Regions from separate parts of the Hymenobacter daeguensis genome, predicted to be linked through region 2. Evidence: riboswitches for the same ligand, from Rfam matches in the RefSeq annotation. Region 2 holds a riboswitch; each other region holds the start of a gene.

The links. A riboswitch is a leader RNA that binds a small molecule or an ion and turns the genes downstream of it on or off. The one in region 2 is predicted to bind S-adenosylmethionine.
Region 1: linked by a shared signal. The riboswitch ahead of ACYVHT_RS18550 (O-acetylhomoserine aminocarboxypropyltransferase/cysteine synthase family protein) and the one ahead of ACYVHT_RS19015 (trans-sulfuration enzyme family protein) in region 2 are both predicted to bind S-adenosylmethionine.
Region 3: linked by a shared signal. The riboswitch ahead of ACYVHT_RS13100 (phosphoadenosine phosphosulfate reductase family protein) and the one ahead of ACYVHT_RS19015 (trans-sulfuration enzyme family protein) in region 2 are both predicted to bind S-adenosylmethionine.

Annotation. Positions count from the first base shown of each region.
Region 1 is NZ_BAAGWC010000022.1:63,157-68,448, forward strand. It holds gene ACYVHT_RS18545 (homoserine O-acetyltransferase family protein) at 71-1,099, opposite strand; gene ACYVHT_RS18550 (O-acetylhomoserine aminocarboxypropyltransferase/cysteine synthase family protein) at 1,381-2,760, opposite strand; SAM riboswitch class I at 3,147-3,262, opposite strand; gene ACYVHT_RS18555 (LysM peptidoglycan-binding domain-containing protein) at 3,514-3,807, opposite strand; gene ACYVHT_RS18560 (hypothetical protein) at 3,994-4,413, shown strand; gene ACYVHT_RS18565 (lysylphosphatidylglycerol synthase transmembrane domain-containing protein) at 4,553-5,292, opposite strand, start outside.
Region 2 is NZ_BAAGWC010000024.1:19,016-24,307, forward strand. It holds gene ACYVHT_RS19005 (cation:proton antiporter) at 1-1,015, shown strand, start outside; gene ACYVHT_RS19010 (hypothetical protein) at 1,240-1,443, shown strand; SAM riboswitch class I at 1,587-1,701, shown strand; gene ACYVHT_RS19015 (trans-sulfuration enzyme family protein) at 1,844-3,040, shown strand; gene ACYVHT_RS19020 (NADH:flavin oxidoreductase) at 3,124-4,230, opposite strand; gene ACYVHT_RS19025 (helix-turn-helix domain-containing protein) at 4,382-4,954, opposite strand.
Region 3 is NZ_BAAGWC010000010.1:135,741-141,032, forward strand. It holds gene ACYVHT_RS13090 (sulfate adenylyltransferase subunit 1) at 1-225, opposite strand, end outside; gene cysD (sulfate adenylyltransferase subunit CysD) at 389-1,303, opposite strand; gene ACYVHT_RS13100 (phosphoadenosine phosphosulfate reductase family protein) at 1,445-2,203, opposite strand; SAM riboswitch class I at 2,473-2,561, opposite strand; gene ACYVHT_RS13105 (RNA polymerase sigma factor) at 2,766-3,344, shown strand; gene ACYVHT_RS13110 (hypothetical protein) at 3,614-4,420, shown strand; gene ACYVHT_RS13115 (hypothetical protein) at 4,417-5,292, shown strand, end outside.

The sequences.
Region 1 (5,292 bases), on a different contig from region 2:
GATTGGATTAGTTGCGCGGTAGAGATGCTTCGACTGCGCTCAGCATGACGTTCTACTCGTTTCAAATTCCCTAATGCACGAACGTGGGCGCGTAGAACAGCTCCAGAAAGTGCGTTATGGCGGCCGTTTCCAGCAAAAAGCCGTCGTGCCCGAAGCGCGAGTCCAGCTCCGCGTACATCGCACCCGGAATGTGCGCCGCCAGCTCCCGCTGCTCGCTGAGCGGAAACAGCACGTCCGACGTGATGCCCAGCACCAGCGTGCGCGCCCCGATGCGGGCCAGCGCCGCCGGCACCCCGCCCCGGTTCCGGCCCAGGTTATGACTGTCCATGCTCCGGCTTAGCGACACGTAGCTGTAGGCGTCGAAGCGCGACACCAGCTTGTCGCCCTGGTAGCGCTGGTAAGTGCTGGCGCGGTGCTCGCGGTGCAGCTCGTCGGGGTCGGGGTCGGTCTGGGTGTCGGCGTAGGCCGAATAGCTGCGGTAGCTGAGCAGGGCCACGGCGCGGGCGGCGCGCAGGCCCTCGTCGCCCCCGCCGGGCTGGCCGGCGGCGTAGGTCGGGTCGGCCTCAATGGCCAGTCGCTGCGCCTCGTTGAAGGCAATGCCCCAGGCCGAGTGGCGGGCGTTGGTGGCAATAACCACCAGGTGGTCAAACAAGTCCGGCCGCTGCACGGCCCATTCCAGCGCCTGCTGCCCGCCCAGCGAGCCGCCAATCAGCGTGTGGATGTCCGTCAGCTCCAAATCCTGCCGCAGCAGCTCATGCGCCGCCACCAGGTCCCGAATGGTCAGCAGCGGGAAGTGCTGGAATCGCGCCTGGCCGGTGGCCGGGTCGGCATCGAGCGGCCCGGTGCTGCCGTAGCAGGAGCCCAGCACGTTGGCGCACACAATGAACCAATCGGCGGGGTCGTAGTAGCAGCCCGGCCCGACCAGTCCCGGCCACCAGGCCGGCACGTCGGCATTGGCCGTGAGGGCGTGGCACACCCACACCACGTTGTCGCGGTCTTCGTTGAACTGGCCAAACGTCTGGTAGGCCACGTGCGCCCCACGTAGGGTTTCGCCGCTTTCCAGCTGCAGGTCAGGTAATTGAAATAACTTATTCGACATGATTTCCAAAAAAGCGCAGCTTTAGAACCAATGGGCCGACCCACGCATGGTATCTCACGGGACCCCTCCGGGGCAAACACCCTCCCAATCACAGAAGGGCTGCCGGGCCGGCGCACCGGTTCTAAAGCTGCGATAAACATGGCCGCCAGCGAGACTGGCGCCGACCCGCCAGGGGTGGCCCGCTAGCGGCAAATTTTTAGTGGTTAGCGGCTAGTGGTTAATGATTAATTTTTTCCAACAGGTCATTAATCACCAGCCATTAACCGCTAATCATTAATGAATTATACTTCCAGCGGCTGGGCGTGCTCCAGCTCGGGCTCGCTCACTTCGTCGCCTGCCGTCGGCAGGCTGGCCGTGTTGCCGATGGCATCGAACGCCGCCTGCAGGTCGGCTTTGATGTCCTCAAAGTGCTCGATGCCCACCGACAGGCGCAGCGACGTGGGCGTGACGCCAGCCGCCAGCTGCTCGGCTTCGCTCAACTGCTGGTGCGTGGTGGCCGAGGGCTGGATGATGAGCGTCTTGGCGTCGCCCACGTTGGCCAGGTGGCTGATGAGCTTCAGGTTATCGATGAATTGCGTGGCCGTTTCCTTGGTGCCCTTGATGCGGAACGAGAGCACGCCGCCGAAGCCGCGCTTCAGGTACTTGCTGGCGATGGTGTGGTAGGGGCTGCTGGCCAGGCCGGGGTAATTCACGCTCTCCACCTGCGGGTGCTGCTCCAGCCAGGTGGCAATTTTGAGAGCGTTTTCCACGGTGCGGTCCACGCGCAAACTCAGGGTTTCGAGGCCGATGAGCAGCTGCCAGGAGTTGAACGGGCTAAGGGCCGGGCCGAAGTCGCGCAGGCCTTCCACCCGCGCCCGGATGATGAAGGCGATGTTGCCAAACGGCCCGCCTTTGCCAAACACGTCGTTGAAAACCAGGCCGTGGTAGCCTTCGCTCGGCTCGGTAAACTGCGGGAACTTGCCGTTGCCGAAATCGTAGGTGCCGCCGTCCACAATCACGCCGCCGATGCTGGTGCCGTGCCCGCCAATCCACTTCGTAGCTGACTCGACCACAATATTGGCGCCGTGCTCCAACGGCCGGAACAGGTAGCCGCCCGCGCCGAAGGTATTGTCCACCACCAGCGGCAAATCGTGCTTCTTCGCAATGGCCGCAATGGCCTCAAAATCCGGAATGCTGAAGCTGGGGTTACCGATGGTTTCGAGGTAGATGGCCTTGGTCTTTTCGTCAATCAGCTCCTCAAACGAAGCCGGATTGTCGCCATCGGCAAAGCGTACTTCGATGCCCAACCGCTTGAACGCCACCTTGAACTGGTTGTAGGTGCCGCCGTAGAGGTAGGCCGTGCTCACGAAGTTGTCGCCGGCCTGCAGAATGTTGTTTAGGGCAATGAACTGCGCCGCCTGGCCCGAGCCGGTGGCCAGCGCCGCCACGCCGCCTTCCAGCGCCGCCACGCGCTGCTCAAACACGTCGGTGGTGGGGTTCATCAGGCGGGTGTAGATGTTGCCGAACTCCTTCAGGGCAAACAGGTTGGCGCCGTGCTCGGCGCTCTTGAACACGTAGCTGGTGGTTTGGAACAGCGGCACGGCGCGGGCCCCGGTGGTGGGGTCGGGCTGCTGGCCGGCGTGGAGTTGGAGGGTTTCGAAGTGTTGGGGCTGAACGGACATGATGCGGTTATCTTTTGAGTTTTGGAAAAACCAGAAATGCAATTGGAAAAGGAGCGCAACAGCTTGAAAAAGCATTGGTTAGCGCAATAAAGTCCCCGGAGTTGGCCCGTGTTGCCGGGTGGCCCGAACCCGCCGCGAAGCCCGAAAAGGCGCGCGGCAGACCCACGGGGTCACCAAAAAAATCAGAAGAGGGGAGGAGGGGTTCTAAGCCGAAATCAGCTTAGCAGCAACACGGGCGGCAACAGCACATTCGCATTCGGGCCGGGCGTGGGGCCACGTTCCGGCCGGCAGCGGCCGAAACCAAGAAGCCCGAACCTGCGGCGCACAAAGCAGCCGAAGCATTCGGGGCAAAAAAAGCGGGATGTGAAGAATTTTCCATGGCACTCGAATCATCTGTCCCAGCGCGGCCGAAGCTGCGGGTGGGTAGGAATTGGCACCTTTCGCGTGGCGAAGGTTGCCAGTGGGTCACGGAGCCTAGTCTCTCGCCACTTCTGTATAAAACTTGAAAACTGCTCACCGTTAGCGAGGAGTACCGGGTTGGTAGGGCAAATGTACGGGAGAAATTTTTTCGCGGGCAATGAGTGAGGCGAAAAATATTTTCCGTTGGGTAAAATCGGCTGTCATCCTGAGCGCAGCGAAGGATGACAGCCGGTTTCCGTCCGCCCGGACAGCGGATTTCGACCCGGCCCGGAACGCAAAAAAGCCACCCTGAAACAGAGTGGCTTTTCTCACCTTTTTTCTGCAAAAAAGTACCTAGAGACTAGGTAGGGTCAACACCTGCCCCACTTCAATGTGGTCAGGGTTGCTGCCGATGGTGGCCTTGTTGGCCTCGTATATCTGGTGCCACTTGGCAGCGTCGCCGTAGTGGTGCTTGGCAATCTTGGAGAGCGAGTCACCGCTTACCACGGTGTACGAGTCGCCGGCCGTGGTTGGATTGGCGGCGGCAGAGTTATTGCCGAAAAAATCGGTAGCGCCGCCTGCGGGCTTGGCTGCCGGCTCGACGGGCTTTTGCTCGCCTTTATCGCTGATAAAATCAAAGAGTCCCATGAGTTCGGTCGGGTTAAATGAAAGAATAGAGCGGTGTTGGCTATCCAGGGATAAGCAAACCTGAGCCCTATACGCGGCAGTGAAGGGGAGGTTACGCTCTAAACTCTTTTAAGCCTGTACCGTAAGCCGACGAGTTCGCCGACACTGGCAAATGCACTTCATTCTTTCACCAATACCCTCTTTCACATGAAACCTCAGTCGCTCTTTTCGTTCCGTTACCTCGCCGGCCTGTTGCTGCTGGTGTCGCTGTTTGCCGCATCGTGCAGCAACGACAAAGGCAAAGTAGAAGGCGTCAACATGCTCTACGGCACCGATAGCAAAGTGTGGAAAACCGCCAAGGAAACCGACACTGCCGGCGACAAAGTGAAGCAGACCGATGCCCAGAAGCAGGAGGAGCTGCGCATCTTCGCCAACGGCACCTACAACATGACCGGCACCAGCGGTGCCGTGTCGGGCAAGTACACCTTCGACCAGGCCGGCAAAACCATTACCCTGACCCCCGACAATGCCACTACCAGCAACACCTTCGCGGTGGAAACGCTGACCGATAAAAAGCTCACGCTGAAATCGGCCGACGGCGCCGCCCTGATGCTGGAAGCGGAGTAATTGCTTTCGGTTTTGACTTGAAAAAGCCCCGAACCATTGCGGTTCGGGGCTTTCTTTTTTAGTAGCGCGAACTTTGTAATTCGCGTTTCGCTCATGCTGATAATCGTTCGTTTCGGGGGCGCGCACTGCAAAGCGCGCGCTACTGCGCCGCCGGCCGCTTGCCGAACACCCGCGTCACCCAGCGCGGCAGGAAGATGAGGCCGAGCACGAGGTAGAGGTAATACGTCACGATTCGGTAGAGAAACACCAGGAAGCTGGTCATGGTGGCCGTGCCGATGAACTTGCCGAAGAACGTGGGAAATGCGCCTTCGGCAATGCCCGCGCCCCCCGGCGTGATGGCTACCAGCAGAATGACTTTGTAGGTGATGTTGCGGGCGAAGATGAACAGAAAGGTGTTCATGTCCATCGGCACGAAGGCGGCGATGAGGCAGCCGATGATGGCGTAGCGGGCCGTCCAGACGAAAGCTGTGCTCACGCTGGCCCGCCACCAGTAGGCCGCGCCGGCGCCGCGCAGCTGCCGGGAAGACCGCACCATTTCCTGGCCGTGGCGGTAGGCCGTGCGCCGCCAGCGCCGCAGCAATCGGAACGAGAACAGCCGCACCAGCAGCCGGCGCACCGACTTCGGGTTGACGAAAATGGCGTACAGCATCAGCCCGGCATAGAGCGTCACGAACAGGTAGCTCACCCCAAACGCCACCCGCAGCGTGGCCACGAAACCGGTTTGCAGCGCCTCGTGCGGGTAGAGGCCGGCCCCGGCAATGAGCACCACCAGCGGCACCATCACCACGTAGTACAGGTTATCGAGCAGGGCCGTTACCATAATGTAGGTCAGGCCTTTGCCCAATGGAATGCCTTCTTTTTCGAGAATGAACGGGGCCG
Region 2 (5,292 bases):
CTGCGGCTTTTTTCTCATTCACAAGTACCTGCCCACCACGCCCAGCATCAACACGGTGCTCACCTTCATGGCGCCCTACGTGATGTACCTGCTGGCCGAGGAGTTCCACTTTTCGGGCGTGCTGGCGGTGGTGAGCGGCGGGCTGCTGCTCTCGCACCTCTCGCACCGCGTGTTCGATGCCAACACCCGCCTACAGGCCAACAGCGTGTGGGCCAGCGTGAGCTTCGTGCTCAATGGCCTGGTGTTCATTCTCATCGGCCTGCAGCTGCCCATTGCGGTGGAGGGGCTGGGCAATTATTCGCTGCAGCAGGCCATCACCTACGGCCTACTGATGAGCGGGCTGGTCATCGTCATCCGGCTGCTGTGGATGTACCCGGCGGCCTTCATTCCGCGCTGGCTTAGCCAAACCGTGCGCAATAGCGAGCCCAGCCCCGGCTGGCAGGGCACGCTGGTGCTGGGCTGGGCGGGCATGCGCGGGGTGGTGTCGCTGGCGTCGGCGCTGTCGGTGCCGCTGCTGGCGGCCGACGGCTCGGCCTTCCCGCAGCGCAACCTCATTCTGTTCATCACCTTCGTGGTGATTCTGGTTACGCTGGTGGTGCAGGGGCTCACGCTGCCGGCCATCATCCGCTTCACCCGCATGGCCGAGCGCGACGACCGCACGCCCCTCGAAGAGCAGGAGGCCGGCGTGCGCCTGCACCTGCGCACCGCCGCCGTGAAGCACCTGCAGCGGAAATACCCCGCCGAGACGGAGGCCAATGAGCTCATTGCCCGCCTGCAGCAGCGCATGCAAACCGAAATCAACCTCACCACCCGCACCCTCAACTCGCTGGAAGTCGATGAGTCGGGCCGCGAGGCGCTGCGCCAGTACCACCTCGTGCTGCTCGACGTGCTAAACGTGGAGCGCGAAGCCCTGGCCCACCTGCGCCACCACGACAGTTTCGACGACGAAGTGCTGCGCCAGCAGGAGGCCCAGCTCGACCTGGACGAGGCCAAAGTGAAGCACATCGAGCGCTAGCACCGGGCGTGTGGCACCGGGAACAAAACCGGGTGGCAGCAGGCCGTTGAAACGGTGCAAACGATTTAAGGGGCCTTAAGCCGCATGCCTCACTATAAAATAGCGGTTCTTGATGCCGTAATGCCTGTTTTGCAGTAGAAAACAGCCCGTGAATAAAAAATGAAGTGAACGATAATATTTTGGCTTTGTGTTACAAAACCAGCTGATAATGCGTAGCTTCAATCATGGAACATTTCATCAAGCACCTCGCCCTCGTCTGGCACCTGAGCCCGGCCGAATACTGGCACCTGCGCCTGCTGGTAGCCATCACGCTGGCACCCCTGCTTGGGCTGCTTTATGTGGTGTTCATTGACAGAACCTGGGGCACGTCGCTGCCGAAGCACCTGCGGCTCACGCTGCGCGACAAGTCCGGAAAAGTCGTGGTGTGATTTCCGGGAAGGCAGGCTTTTTGACGCTTACCCGGAACCTCATGCCGAGCGGAGCCGAAGCATGAGGTTCTGATTTTTTTTTGTGCCGCTGCTTGCGCCTTTTCACCCGGCCGCTATCTTTGCAGCGCGCTCCCTAATCGGAGCACTTATCAAGAAAGGCGGAGGGACAGGCCCTGCGATGCCTTAGCAACCAGTAGCAATACCAGGTGCTAAATCCTGTTCTGAGTCGGCTGCGGCCGGCTTGGGAGAAGATAAGTCGAAAAGATGCTGGCCGTCTGCAGCGGTGGTGCTCTTCTGACTTGTCGGAAGGGCTTTTTTTATGCCCTTTCGGTGAGAACTCTTGAAAGTGCTTAGGTGACCGGGTGCGTTTTCGTCTCAACCACAAAAACGCCATAACCCCATGCAAGCCTCCACCCGCCTCATTCAGTCCTTCCCCGTCGACGAGCTCACCGGCGCCCTCGCCGTGCCGATTTACCAGACCTGTACCTTCGTGCAGGAGTCGCCGGGCGTGCACAAGGGCTTCGACTACTCCCGCACCGCCAACCCCACCCGCAGCGCCCTCGAAGAACTGCTGGCCGGCCTCGAGCACGGCCACTCGGCCTACGCCTTCGCCAGCGGCATGGCCGCCATCGACGCCGTACTGAAGCTGCTCTCGACCGGCGACCAGATTGTGGCCATCGACGACATCTACGGCGGCGCGTTCCGCCTGTTCGAGCACGTGTACCGCCGTTTCGGCATCGACATCGTGTATTGCGACACGGCCGACCTGGCGCAGGTGCAGGCCGCCATCACCGGGCGCACCAAGCTGGTGTGGCTGGAAACGCCTTCCAACCCCACGCTCAAAATCTCCGACATTGCCGGGCTGGCCGAGCTGGCCCACGCTGCCGGCGCCTGGCTGTGCGTCGACAACACGTTTGCCTCGCCGGTGCTGCAGCAGCCCATCCTGCTGGGGGCTGATTTAGTGGTGCACAGCGCCACCAAGTACCTGGGCGGCCATTCCGACCTCATTGCCGGCGCCGTGGTGGCGGCCACCGAAGAGCTGGGCAAGCAGATTCAGTTCATTCAGAACGCCTCGGGGGCCATTCTCGGGCCGTTCGATTCGTTTCTCGTCATTCGCGGGCTCGAAACGCTGCACCTGCGCATTGCCCAGCACTGCCGCGCGGCGCTGAAGGTGGCCCAATTCCTGCAAACCCGGCCCGAAATCAGCGCCGTGTACTACCCCGGGCTGGAATCGCACCCCAACCACGCCCTGGCCCGGCAGCAGCAGCCCGACGGTTTCGGCGGCATCATTGCCCTGGTGCTGAAGGACGATACCGTGGAAGCGGCCACGCAGCTGGCTACCAGGCTGAACTACTTCAAGCTGGCCGTGAGCTTGGGCGGCGGCAAGAGCCTGGTGTGCCACTCGGCCTCGATGACGCACACGGCCGTGCCCGCCGAGCAGCGCCGGGCCGCCGGCTTTGCCGACAGCCTGCTGCGCCTCTCCATCGGCCTCGAAGCGGCCGATGATTTGATTGCCGATTTGGCGCAGGCGCTGGATGGCCTGAGCGCAGCCGCTGAGGTGCCGGCCGTGCGGGAATCGGAAGCGGTGCTGGCGTAGCATCGGCTGCTTGGCCTAAAAACAACGTCATGCCGAGCGTAGCCGAGGCATGACGTTGTTTTTTTGCGCTATAGCTGTCCGCTTTACACCAGCGTGCGCAGCGCCTCGCGGCTGAAGCCGACCATTTCATCCGTGCGGCCCTGCTCGATTTTCTCCACCCAGTTGGGGTCCACGAGGAGCTGGCGGCCCACGGCCACGAGGTCGAACTCGTTGCGGTCGAGCCGGCGCAGGAGCTCCTCGATGCCCTGCGGCTCGGAGGCTTCGCCCGCGAAGCCGGCCAGGAACTCACCCGACAGGCCCACCGAGCCCACGGTGATGGTGGTTTTGCCGGTGAGCTTCTTCACCCAGCCGGCGAAGTTAAGGTCCGAGCCTGCGTTTTCGAACTCGGGTTCCCAGAAGCGGCGCTGCGAGCAGTGGAAGATGTCGACGCCGGCCTCGGCCAGGGGCTGGAGCCAGGCTTCGAGCTCCCGGGGCGTGTGGGCCAGCTTCACGGCGTAGTCCTGCTGCTTCCACTGCGAGAGGCGCAGGCTGATGACGAACTCCTCGCCCACAGCCCGACGCACTTCCTTCACCAGCTCCACGGCCAGGCGGCTGCGCTGGGCGAGGCTGGCGCCGCCGTACTGGTCGGTGCGCTCGTTGAGGCCGGCCCAGAAAAACTGGTCAATGAGGTAGCCGTGGGCGCCGTGCAGCTCCAGGCAGTCGAAGCCCAGGCGCTTGGTGTCGGCGGCGGCGCGGGCGAAGGCGGCGATGGTGTCGGCGATGTCGTTTTCGCTCATGGCCTTGCCGGTGGGCTGGCCGGGCTTGAGCAGGCCGGAGGGGCCTTCGAACGCTTCGGCGGGCTGCCAGCCGGAGCGGTGCCCGGCCATCACGCCCATGTGCCAGAGCTGCGGGCCCATGCGGCCCCCGGCGGCGTGCACTTCCTCAATGACGTGCTGCCAGCCGGCCAGCGCGGCTTCGCCGTAGAAATGCGGGATGTTGGGGTCGTTGGACGAGGCCGGGCGCTCCACCACGGTGCCTTCGGAGAGGATGAGGCCGACGTGGCCCTCGGCGCGGCGGCGGTAGTAGGCGGCCACGTCGGCGCCCGGCACGCCGTGGGGCGAGAACGAGCGGGTCATGGGGGCCATCACAATGCGGTTTTTGAGCTGCAGGGATTTCAGCGCGAAGGGCGCGAACAGGGCGTTGAGGGACATGGACAGGGGGTTGGGTATAAAGGAAGAATTGACAACAACCGGTTAGGGGAGATGTTGATTTTTTAGCGGTAGGGGCGGGGCTTGTCCCCGCCCGTCGTTGAAGAGAATCGGTGGAACGGCACCAACGTCCGGGCGGGGACAAGCCCCGCCCCTACAGCAGGGCGGTCAGGGCGGCGGCTTCGGTTTCCAGGGCTTCGGCCTGCAGGCGCAGCAGGTGGTGCCGGGCCGCGTCGTCGGGGGTGAAGGCGGTGGCCCAGAGCTGCGCCAGCTCGCGCGGGTAGGTGAGGCGGCTCCACTCACCGGGCGGGGCCGGGTCGGGCGCGGCGGCGGGCAGGGCGGCCAGCAGCGCGGGCAGGGCGGTTTGCCAGCGTGCGCCCACGGCGGCCTTCTGGTGCAGGGCCAGCAATTCGTGACGCAGGTTGCGGGCACGCCACTGGCAGAAGTCGCGGCGCGCCTCGAGCGGGCCGGGGGCCGGCGCGGTGGGCAGGGCGGGGGGCGGCGTCGGCAAGCCCAGTACCTGGCGTCGCGCGTCTTCGGGCACCAGGTTCAGCAGCGGCGCGGCCCGCTCGGCCACGGCCCGGCTCATGCTGCGGCGGTTGGCCTCCAGGTTGGCCAGCAGGCTGCGGCTGATGCCCAGGAAGCCGGCCAGCTCCTGTTGCGGAATGCCCAGGTACTGCCGCATCACGGCCAGCTGGGAATCGGGAAAGTTGGAGGGACGGGCCATGCGGAAGAAAAGCAAGCTTGAAACATATTTCGTCAAATATCGGGAATAAGTTTCAGCCCCTGAAACTTATTCCCGCCGGGCGGTCAAATATGTTTCACCCCATTCGGGTGGCTTCGGAAAACGGAGACGGCCCAACGGCGTGCAAGCTGCCAGTGGGCGGCGGCGGCGGCGCGCAAAGTGTGCGATGATGAACGGGAGCCGGTTGCTGGTTTTTCCGTTGCGGAGCCGGGTTGCCAGCTATGCGCAGCACCGCCGGGGCGCCCGGTTCCGGCGGCGGCGCTGCCCGCAGCGGAAGGCCGCATCGCCGACAATTTGCCTCCGGAAGCCACCCCAGCCCC
Region 3 (5,292 bases), on a different contig from region 2:
GAAGTATTTGTGCGCCACGTCGATGGTGATGCCCTGTTCGCGCTCGGCCTTCAGGCCATCGGTGAGCAGCGCCAAATCAACGTCGCCGCCGGTAGTGGCGCGGCGCTTTTCCAGCGTCGCCAGCACGTCGAGCGACACCGAGTCGCTGTCATAAAGCAGACGGCCAATGAGCGTGCTCTTGCCGTCGTCGACGCTGCCGCAGGTGATGAATCGGAGAAGGTCCATTTTGGTAATGATTAATGGTTAGCGGTTAATGATTAATGGGTGGATTCGACTCATTAATAATCGACCAATAGGGGAAGTCCGTTAATGATTAGCGGTTAATAATGGATGAGGTAAGTTGAGCGATGCACAATTCATTAATCACTGACCATTAATCACTAATCATTTAGAAATACCCGTTTCGCTTCCGGTCCTCCATCCCCGTTTCGGAGAGGTTGTCATCGAGCCGGGTGGCGCCGCGCTCACTCACTTTGGCCAGCAGCAGGTCCTGGATGATGTCGTCCACGGAGGCGGCGTCGCTTTCCACGGCCGCCGTGCAGGTCGAGTCGCCCACGGTGCGGAAGCGCACGCGGCGGTTCACGATTTCGTCGGTTTCGTCGAGGTTCAGGTGCTCGCTGAAGCCCAGCAGCTGGCCGCTGGGCAGCACCACGCACTGGCGCTCGTGCGAGAAGTAAATCTCTGGCAGCCGGATGTTTTCGCGCTGGATGTAGCTCCACACATCGAGCTCGGTCCAGTTCGAGATGGGGAACACGCGCACGTTCTCGCCCTTCTGAATGCGGCCGTTGTAGATGTTCCACAGCTCCGGACGCTGGCGCTTGGGGTCCCACTGGCCAAAGTCGTCGCGCACCGAAAAAATCCGCTCCTTGGCCCGGGCCTTCTCCTCGTCGCGCCGCGCCCCGCCGATGCAGGCGTCGAACTCGAATTCCTCAATCACGTCGAGCAGGGTGTAGGTCTGCAGCGGGTTGCGGCTGGGGTACTTGCCGCCCGGCTCGCGCAGGCCACGCTCCCGAATGGTGTCCTCCACCTTGCGCACAATCAGCTTTTCGCCCAGGCGGGCCGCCAATTCATCCCGGTAGTTGATGATTTCTTCGAAGTTGTGGCCCGTGTCGATGTGCACCAGCGGGAACGGAAACTTGCCCGGCCGGAAGGCTTTTTCGGCCAGCCGGGTGAGGGCGATGGAGTCTTTGCCGCCCGAGAACAGCAGCGCGGGCCGCTCAAACTGGCCGGCTACTTCGCGCAGAATATGAATAGCTTCGGCCTCTAAACGGTCGAGGTAGTCGAGATAAGCAGGGGTTGGCATGGGCAATAGAAATTCAGCGCCCGAAAAAAATCGGGCAAAATGGATAAGCCGGAAAAGGATGGGTGGGATAAGGCCCGCTTGCGGTGCCTTTGGGGAAGAAAGTAGCGCCAGCGGCCCGGCCGCCAGCGCATCGGTTCGGGCCTAGCCCGGCACCTGCTCCACCACCGGGTCGAGGCCCTGGTGGGCGGTGGTGGCGTGGAGGCCGCACTCCTTAGCGGCGGCATCTTCCCACCACCAGCGGCCGGCGCGGAAATCCTCGCCCGGCGCAATGGCGCGGGTGCACGGGGCGCAGCCGATGCTCACAAAACCCTTCTGATGCAGGGGGTTAACCGGGATGCCGTGGGCCTGGGCAAAATTCCAGGCCTGCTCCCAGGTCCAGTCGAAGAGCGGGTGCACTTTGATGAGCTGGTGGCCGGCGTCCCACTCGGCCGGGTGCATGGTCTGGCGGTTCTGCGACTGCTCGGCGCGAATGCCCGTTACCCAAACCTGCTGGCCGGCCAGCGCGCGGGAAAGCGGCTCCACCTTGCGGATATTGCAGCACTCCTTGCGGTTTTCAATGCTCTCATAGAAGCTGTTAGGGCCTTTCTGGCGGGTCAGCACCTCGATGGCGGCAGCGTTGGGAGCGAAGACTTCGATGGGCTTGTCGTAGCGCAGCAGGGTCTTGTTCCAGGTGGAGTAGGTTTCCTGAAAATTGCGGCCCGTGTCGAGGGTAAAAACCCGGATGGGCAGGTCGTTTTCGAAGATGAGATGGGTGATAATCTGGTCTTCGAGGCCGAAGGAAGTGGAAAACGAAGCGCGGCCGGGAAAGTGGTCGGCCAGCAGGGCCAGGGTTTCGGCTACCGAGTGTTCGGGCAGGTAGCGGCGCAGGTCAGCGACCTGGCTTTCAAGAGGTAATGCCATGAGGAGAGGGGAGTTTTTTTCCGTGGGAAAAAACCGAAAGAGGCCGCGAAGGCCGCAAAAACCCGCTACGCGTCGCGCAATGAATCAATCACCACAAAAGGGGAAGCGGGGTGGCCGCCGCAGCGGCCGCAGGAAGAGGAGCCCTGGCTCAACAACCAGCAATTGCCCCCAGCATACAGGCCAGAGGACACGGCATGCAACAACACATCTGACCCGAAGCGGCAGAGGTGGCAAATTGCAGGCGGCGGTTGAGGGAATTGCTCACGGCGTTTTTATATGTCAGGACTTGGCACCGTTCCAACTAGTGGGGGTTGCCGGCGTTTCGTCGAGCCTGTCTCTCCGCGCCTCTGTATAAAAAATCTCAGCGACCCAAACGGGTAACACTGAGGCAAAGGTAAAGAATGGTTTTGCGAAATGCCAAAATTTTGTTTCGCGGTGGTGTAACTGGCTCCCCGGCGAAAAGGTTTGGCGGCGTCCCAAATCGGCGTAATTTGCCATGCAACCCCTGAACCCAACGCTTGGTCTATGGGTTGCTTAAGCACTTCAACTCCTCGTTTTCTGCATGGAAGCCCTGTCCATATCCGCCTACGTCGACATCAACGCCCCGCTGGTGGAGCGCTGCCGCCTCAACGACCGCCAGGCCCAGGCCGAGATTTACCGGCGCTACTCCAAGGCCATGTTCAACGCCGCCCTGCGCATCACCGGCGACTATGCCGAGGCCGAAGATGTGCTGCAGGAGTCGTTTCTGAGCGCCTTTCGGGAGCTGAGCGGCTACAAGGGCGACTCGTCGTTCGGGGCCTGGCTGAAGCGCATTGTGGTGAACAAAAGCATCAACTGCCTGCGGCAGCGGCGGCTGGCGCTGGTGCCGCTGGGCGAGCAGCACCACGAAGAACCGGCCGAAGCCAGCCCCGCCTCACCCGAAGACGAAGCCGATACCCACTACCGCGCCGACGTGCTGCGCCGCTGCATTCAGGAGCTGCCCGACGGCTACCGCGTGGTGCTGAGCCTCTACCTGCTGGAGGGCTACGACCACCTCGAAATTGCCGGCATCCTGGGCATTTCCGAATCCACCTCCAAATCGCAGTACAGCCGGGCGCGCGTCCGGCTGCGGGAGCTGGCCGCCCAGCGCGGCCTGAGCTAGCGTGAGACTAGGAGACATGAGATGTGAGACATGAGACTATAGAGAGGTGAGACATGAGATATAAGATGTCTTTTTCCATAAAATTTCCCACGTCTCACCTCTCCTCGTCTCATGTCTCAAGTCTCATAGTCTTATGTCTAAAAAAAACCTATCCAATTATTTAATTAACCGTTCAACTACCCTTCATCCTCTTTCGCCCGGCTGCGGTTTTCAAGATAACCCCGCCGCCCGCTCTGAACCTGGACGAACCGTGCGTCTGCTACTCATTCATGGATACTTCCAAAAATAAATCTCTTGAAACCTTCGTCGAGCGGCACCGCGCCGATTTCGACACCCACGAGCCGCGCCCCGACCTCTGGGCCGCGCTGGAGGAAAAGCTGAATGCCACCGCGCCCGAAACCCCGGTGATGCGCCTGGTTGATGAAGTGGCCGCGCCGGTAGCTGCTGCGGCCGCAGAAACCCCCGTGGCCGCCCCGGCGGCGGCGGCCCCGGCTGTCCGTTCGAGCTGGTTTCAGCGCTACGGCGTGGCGGCGGCGCTGGCGCTGCTGGTCTTTGCCGCCGGTGCCAGCGAAGCCTGGAAAGCGCGCCACACCACCCCGGAAGTGGCCGCTGCGGTCGGCCCTGCCGCCGATAACAGCAGCAGCAGCCTCGCGGCCAATGCCGATGATGCCGCCTTGTACCAGGGCGGCAACCCGCTGTCGCTCACGGCGGCCGAGCACACCACCGGGGCCGACAGCCAGCTGGTGCGGGCCGTGCGCGGCATGGAAGCTTACTACACCAACCAGCTGGCCCGCCGGCAGGCCGAGTTGAGCCAGCTCAGCGGCCCTGGCATGGCGGCTATGAATGCCGATTGGCAGCTGGAGCTGGTTTCGCTCGACTCCAGCTACCGCGAGCTGAAGCAGCAGCTCCTGCACCACCCGCAGCCCGACGCCGTGCTTACGGCCATGAACCGCAACCTGCAGGTGCGCCTCGACATCCTGGACCGGCAGCTGAACCTCGGCAATAGCAGCGGGGCCGCCGACGACCGCAGCACCGGGGCCTACGTGCTGGCCGATAGCCGCCACCAGGGCGAATGAAAAGGCCGCTGGCATTCCGAATAGGGCAGGGGCTGAGCTGCATTGGGCTGCTGCTTGGGCTGCTGCGCCCGGCCGCCGCCCAAACCTCATCGGGCCTGTGGGTGACGGTGGACCGGGGCGTGGCCATTCGGGTGCTCACGCCCGAGGCGCGGCGGGCCGAAGAAGCCCTGTTTGGCGCCGGCGAACAGCCGCAAGGGCCCGACCAGCCGGCGCAGAACCCTGCGCAGAATCCGCTGGTGGACCAGGCCGATGGCCAGCCCAGCGGCACCCTGCAGGTGGAGCAGCGCCGCCGCCTCAGCCGCAGCTACTCGGTGCCGAAAACCGGCCGCCCGTTTGCGCTCGAAACGCGCTACGGCCGCGTGCAAATCAATACCTGGAGCAAGCGCGAAATCAAGGTCGATGCCGAGCTGGTGGCCCGCGCCGAGAACGAAGCCGGGGCCCGCGTGGTGCTCGATGCGCTGGGCGTGCAATGGCTGGAATACGATGCCAAAACCGGTGGCGTGGCCGTGAGCACGCAGTTTGGCCCCGCCCTGCGCGGCCGGGCCGGCGGCTGCCGCTACGAGGTGAACTACACCGTGTGGCTGCCCCGCACCACGGCCCTGAAGGTGTACAACAGCTTTGGCGAAGTGACCCTGAACGGCGACCTCAGCGGCCCCACCGAGCTGGCCGTGGAGTATGGCACGCTGCGCACGGCCCGCCTCGAAGGCCCGCGCAACCTCGTCCGCATCGGCAACGGCGACTGCCGCATTGCCTTCGCCGGCCGCGCCAGCATCGACGCCAGCTACGCCCAGCTGCGGCTCGACACCGGCACCACCGTGGACTTGCGCAACAATTACTCCGACGTTGATATCGGGACCGTGCAAGACCTCACC